Linked DNA regions of Paraflavitalea devenefica. The protein of the gene in region 1 interacts with the protein of each later gene in a pairwise test. Links are inferred from orthologs where the notes say so. Each region holds a gene or a part of one and is shown on either strand. Other genes may lie near its edges.

Region 1 (3,439 bases):
GGTCCCCGCCGTTTTCTGCGCCATAATAAACAGGGATACGGTGTTTTACCGGGGTGCTGGTTGCCGAAGCGGCTGATTGGCGGTAAGCAACAGCCACCCTTTCCCGCACCCATTCAAATACCGTACGGGGAGGCCGGTAATGGCTTTTAATGAGTACAGGATCATACAAAATGGTAAGTGAGGAATAAGCGGTGATAATGTCTTTCAGGCCTTCGAAGCTATTTTGTTGCAGCCAGTCCTGCATAGCCAGCACCTTTCCGTTCAGCGTTTCGCTGAGCCGGTTACCGAGGTCAATGGTAACGGCCCCATCTCCCATGGGGTATATGTCGGGTAATTGATTCACGAGCAGGCGGCAGGATCAGCCATCGGCTAAAGATATTGATTCTTACCATAAAACCTGACAGGTTTATTCAGCCTGCGGTATTAAGTGCCGCCAGCCGGCAAAACCTGTCAGGTTTTACCCATCAGGTTAAATCTTGTTTAACATTCGTCATTGCCACTGATTTTCTTTATTTTATACAGGTCGTGGCTGGCATCAATTTGTTGATTTCATGCTTATACACTAAACTTGCACGCCAACAGGCCTATTTTAAACCGTTCAAACAACGTATGGCGAAGAATTTATTGATCGTAGAGTCCCCTGCAAAAGCGAAGACTATCGAGAAGATCCTGGGCAAAGATTTCGAGGTGAAAAGTTGCTATGGTCATATCCGTGATCTGGAAAAAGATGAGATGGGTATTGATGTAAAGAACAATTATCAACCCCGTTATATAGTACCGGAAGAGAAGGAAAGAGTGGTAAAGGAATTAAGAACGCTGGCCAAAAAATCTGAAGAAGTGTGGCTGGCAACGGATGAGGACCGCGAAGGAGAAGCCATTAGCTGGCATTTATGCGAGGTACTGGGATTAGACCCCTCTACTACCAAACGCATTGTTTTTCATGAAATTACAAAGCCCGCCATCATTAAAGCGGTCGATTCTCCCCGCACGGTGGACATGAACCTGGTGAATGCCCAGCAGGCCCGCCGGATACTGGACCGCATTGTGGGTTTTGAACTGAGCCCTGTGCTCTGGCGCAAAATGAGCATGAAGAACAACCTCAGCGCCGGCCGGGTGCAGAGTGTGGCTGTTCGCCTCATTGCCGAGCGGGAAAGGGAGATCAACGCCTTCGTAGCTGTCAGCTCCTTTAAAATAGAAGCCCTGTTCACCGCCAAAGATACCACCGGCAAACAGGTGACCTTCGGCGCAGAAGGCAAAAAATTCAACCAGGCCGAAGACGCTGAAAAGTTCCTGCAAAGCTGTATTGGCGCCAATTATACCGTAACGGATATCCAGGTAAAACCGGGCAAGAAGTCCCCTTCTGCTCCTTTTACCACTTCTACCCTGCAGCAGGAAGCCTCCCGCAAATTCGGTTATTCTGTGAGCCGCACCATGCTGCTGGCGCAAAAGCTGTATGAAAGCGGTTATATATCTTATATGCGTACCGACAGTGTGAACCTGAGCGATACAGCCATGGATGGTATCCGCAACCAGGTCACCAATCAGTATGGCGATCGCTACTACCAGCCACGCAAGTATAAGAACAAGAACGAATCGGCACAGGAAGCGCATGAGGCTATCCGTCCTACCTACATGGAGAATGCCACCGTAGATGATCCGGATACCAAAAGGCTGTATGAGCTCATCTGGAAGCGTACCATGGCCAGCCAGATGGCAGATGCCGAACTGGAAAAGACCATTGCCAAAATACAGGTATCCACCAATAAAGAAGAACTAACGGCCAGCGGCGAGGTGCTCAAATTTGAAGGGTTCCTGAAAGTATACCGCGAAGACCGGGATGATGAAGACATTACCGAAGATGAGCAGGCAGAAGGGATGCTGCCACCACTCAGCGTGCAGCAACAATTGCCATTGCGGGAAATGAAAGCCATTGAACGCTTCAGCAGGCCCCTGCCCCGCTATACGGAAGCTTCCCTGGTAAAGAAACTGGAAGAGCTGGGTATTGGCCGGCCTTCTACTTACGCACCTACCATCTCTACCATCCAGAAAAGAGGCTACGTAGAGAAAAGGGATAAAGAAGGCATACGCCGCGATTTCCGCGTATTCCGCCTGGCCGATAACGCCATCACCAAGATCACAGAACAGGAAAATACCGGCGCCGAAAAGTCGAAACTGTTCCCCACCGATCTCGGACTGGTGGTGACAGACTTCCTGAAGCAGTATTTTGATGATATCATGGATTACGGTTTCACTGCCCGCGTAGAAGAGGAATTTGACGAGGTGGCTGCAGGCAAGATCAAGTGGAACACGATGATCGATGATTTTTATATCCCCTTCAAAAAGGATGTAGAGAATACCATTGAGAATGCCGAACGCATCAAGGGCGAACGTGAGCTGGGTGTAGACGCAGAAAGCGGCAAAAAGATAGTAGCCCGTATGGGACGTTATGGCCCCATGGTGCAGATAGGCGATGTGAATGATGAGGAGAAACCCCGTTTTGCCGCCCTGAAGAAAGAGCAGAGCATAGAGACCATCACCCTGGATGAAGCGCTGCAACTGTTCCAGCTCCCCCGCACACTGGGCGAGTACGATGGGCAGGAAGTGGCGGTAAACATAGGCCGGTTTGGCCCCTATGTAAAGCTGGGTGAGCAATTCATTTCCATTCCCCGCGGTGAAGACCCGCTGGAAGTAACGCTGGACAGGGCCATAGCGCTCATCAACGAAAAGCAGAAGGCTGACGCTCCCATCAGCACGTATGAGAACAAGCCCGTTACCAAAGGTAAAGGCCGCTTTGGCCCCTTTATCAAGTGGAACGACATGTTTATCAATGTGCCCCGCCGTTATAACTTTGATGCGCTGAGCGCTTCGGACATCAAAGAGCTCATCGACGCCAAGGTAGCCAAGGAAGCCAACCGTTACATCCAGCACTGGCCCGAAGAAAAAATTGCTATTGAAAATGGCCGCTGGGGTCCCTTCATCCGTTTCGGCAAGAAAATGCTGAAGCTGGGTAAGAAAGCAGACGATACCAAATACACCGCAGAAGATATGGCAACAGTAAGCCTGGACGAAGTGAAAAAGATCATTGAGACCCAGGTACCTAATGCATTTGCCAAAAAGACCAAGGCTGCCCCGGCTAAGAAAGCGGCCGCTAAAAAAACAGCCACTAAAAAGGCTGCGCCGAAGAAGAAATAGGAAAACCGTTCCGGGTGTAAGGTTTGGAGTTTCGGGTTCTTCCAATGCCAGCGACTGCTGAAAAGTACCAGCCTGTTACCGTTTACTTTCGTTTTTTAAGTTGCGGAGCAACTCCAAACCCGGAACACGAAACACGGAACCATTATGCTCGTTCTGAAATATCATCTTACCGAAGAAGAGTATTTTGATTATAATTACTACACGGCCTGGGCTTCGCCCGACAAAAAAGGCTATCGTATCCGCTATT
Region 2 (3,107 bases), on another replicon or contig:
ATCTTTGCGGCTTCTTGATTAAGATCATTCACCTTTGACAGTACACGAAACATACCTGCATCGCTGCCTGGAGCTGGCCCGGCAGGCCGCCGGCTACACAGCGCCCAATCCCATGGTGGGGGCGGTGCTGGTATATGATGGACAGATCATCGGCGAAGGCTTCCACCGCCAATATGGTGGGCCGCATGCCGAAGTCAACTGTATTGATTCCGTGAAAGACACCGATCGCCACCTGATCGCATCATCTACGATGTACGTATCACTGGAGCCTTGTGCCCATTTTGGAAAGACGCCCCCTTGCGCCGATCTCATCATCCGGCATAAAATACCGCAGGTCGTTATCGGTTGCCGCGATCCCTTTGCGCAGGTAGATGGAAAAGGGATCGAAAAATTGGAAGCCGCTGGTACTAAGGTCACTGTGGGCGTCCTGGAACAAGCTGCCACGGAGCTGAACAAACGTTTTTTCACCTTTCACCGGCAGCACCGGCCTTACATCATACTCAAATGGGCGCAAACAGCCAATGGCTGCATCGGCAATCAAGATCATGCGCGTTTACACATCAGTGGTGCAGGAACGAACCGCCTGGTGCACCGGTGGCGCAGTGAGGAGGCGGCCATCCTGGTGGGCACCAATACGGCCCTCTTTGATGATCCACAGCTCAATACCCGGTTATGGAGCGGGCCGGATCCGGTGCGGTTGGTAGTGGACATGGATCTGCGACTGCCTTCCTCGCTCAAACTGTTCGATAAAACAGTGCGTACCATCGTATTCAATACCCGGCAGCACGAAGAACAGGGTAACCTGCTCTACTACCAGGTCACCAAAGACGTCAGCCTCGTGCACCAGATCGCCAATGCCTTGTACCAGCAGAAAATATTGAGCGTACTCGTTGAAGGCGGCGCGCGCTTACTGCAATCATTCATTGATGAAGGCTATTGGGATGAAGCCCGCATCATTACCAATGAGGAATTATTTGTGGAAGGCGGTATCGCCGCACCGGTATTGGGCGCGGCAAGGGTAGTGGAGCAACAGCAATTAGGAACAGACACCATAAGAACAGTGAAGCCCGAAGTCTGAAGTCAGAAATCTGAAATCGGTAATCGGAAGTTCGGATATAGTGCAGGAAGCTTGCCGCAGCAAGAACTTCAGACCTCCGACCTCCGACTTCAAACTTCAAAAACAACCAACAATGATTAGTATGCAGGATCAGGACTTCTATTACACCGTGGAAAAATCCGGCACCGCAGAATTCAAAGACAGGGGCAGTAAATTCATCGCCTTTGCCTTTCCGATCAATACCGTGGAAGAATTTAAGCAGCGACTGGAAGAAGTGAAGAAAGAACACCCGAAAGCCACCCACCATTGCTTTGCTTACCGCATTGGCACCGATAAAAACACCTTCCGCGTCAGCGACGACGGCGAGCCTTCCGGCACAGCCGGCAAGCCCATCCTCGGACAAATAGACAGCAAAGAGCTCACCAACATATTGATTGTTGTAGTTCGTTACTTCGGCGGTACCCTGCTGGGCGTACCCGGCCTCATCAATGCGTACAAAAGCGCTGCTGCTATGGTATTGCAGTTAATGCCGGCCACCCAACGTTTCATCGAAGTGCCTTATGCCATTCACTTCGACTATTCCCAAATGAATGACATCATGATGATCGTAAAGCAACTAAACTGCACCGTCCTCGAACAGGACCTCGGCCTCTTCTGCCACCTGAAGATCGGCATCTCCAAAGCCCGCCTGCAGGAAGCACTATACAGGCTGAATGATATAAGAAACATAGAAGTAAAGAAAGCCTGAAATCTGAAGTCAGAGATCAGAAGTCAGTATACAGCGCAGGAAGCCCGCCACAGCAAGCTCTTCAGACCTCAGACTTCAGACCTCAGACCTCCTGCCTCACAATCATTTGAAGCGATCACTAACTATTAAGTCTTTATTCCCTGCCGTATACTTATAAAACCCTTCCCCGCTCTTCGCGCCCAAATACCCCGCAGTCACCATATTCGTCAGCAGCGGACAAGGCGCATACTTCGGGTTACCGAAACCTTCATACAACACATTCAGGATAGAATAACAAACATCCAGCCCGATAAAATCGGCCAGTTGCAGCGGTCCCATGGGGTGGGCCATGCCCAGCTTCATCACGGTGTCGATTGCTTCCACACCGGCCACGCCTTCATACAAGCTGTAAATCGCTTCATTGATCATGGGCATCAGGATGCGGTTGGCAATAAAGCCGGGATAATCATTCACCACGCAGGGCACCTTACCCAGTTGTTGACTGAGCGATACAATCTTTTCCGTTACCTCTTTGTCCGTAGCATAACCATTAATAATCTCTACCAGCTTCATCACCGGTACGGGGTTCATGAAGTGCATGCCAATCACCTGGGCAGGTCGTTTGGTAGCGGCAGCGATCTTCGTGATCGAAATAGAAGAAGTATTCGTGGCCAGGATGGCGCCGGCGGGCGCTGTCTCATCCAATTGGCGGAATATCTTTAGTTTGAGGTCAACATTTTCGGTGGCGGCTTCTATCACCAGTTGCGCGGGCTGAACACCTGCGGCCAGGTCGGTAACGGTAATAATATTGGCCAGGGTAGCCGCTTTCTGCGCTTCCGTGATCGTGGCCTTGGCTACCTGCCGGTCCAGGTTCTTGCTGATCGTCTGCAGCGCCTTCTCCAGTTGGGCCGCGTTAACATCTATAAGCTTTACATTAAATCCACTTTGCGCAAACACGTGGGCGATGCCATTGCCCATAGTGCCCGCACCGATAACTGCAATGTGTTGAAGTGACATGACAAACGTTTGGTTTTAATTACGCAGCGTCCCTTCTGGAAGGCGCTGCCTAGAATACAACAAGCCGGGCAAATGTAGCAGATTAGCCGTAAATTATACATACCCGCCCCCGCATGACCAAAATCAGTCCCCCAGCCAACCGCCGTCACCTTCCAGGCAACCTCTTTGTCCCACCTTTACCGGGTAATAAAACACAAGATTATGTCCACTATAGTTCATCCTTCCGTACCGCAAACCTATTCGCCCGTACAGCAAAATACTTCTGTCCTCAGCCGCTTCTTTGCCTGGGCAAAAGGCCAGGAAGAG

The links.
Region 2: the proteins of topA (region 1) and HB364_RS10650 interact in binary tests that used the Escherichia coli proteins (3 or more experiments, as listed by UniProt). The link is inferred for Paraflavitalea devenefica from one-to-one orthologs.

Annotation. Positions count from the first base shown.
Region 1 is NZ_JAARML010000006.1:181,795-185,233, forward strand. Bases 291-3,400 are described here. They hold topA (type I DNA topoisomerase), read left to right. Parts: upstream 291-609; coding sequence 610-3,192; downstream 3,193-3,400. Other genes in these bases: pxpB (5-oxoprolinase subunit PxpB), read right to left, coding at 291-343; HB364_RS28250 (YcxB family protein), read left to right, coding at 3,337-3,400. In the rest of the region: more of pxpB, read right to left, coding at 1-290; more of HB364_RS28250, read left to right, coding at 3,401-3,439. UniProt on the Escherichia coli protein: Releases the supercoiling and torsional tension of DNA, which is introduced during the DNA replication and transcription, by transiently cleaving and rejoining one strand of the DNA duplex.
Region 2 is NZ_JAARML010000002.1:266,245-269,351, forward strand. What follows is about bases 220-2,997. They hold HB364_RS10650 (IMPACT family protein), read left to right. Parts: upstream 220-1,190; coding sequence 1,191-1,805; downstream 1,806-2,997. Other genes in these bases: ribD (bifunctional diaminohydroxyphosphoribosylaminopyrimidine deaminase/5-amino-6-(5-phosphoribosylamino)uracil reductase RibD), read left to right, coding at 220-1,078; HB364_RS10655 (3-hydroxyacyl-CoA dehydrogenase family protein), read right to left, coding at 1,908-2,801. In the rest of the region: more of ribD, read left to right, coding at 35-219; HB364_RS10660 (hypothetical protein), read left to right, coding at 3,003-3,107.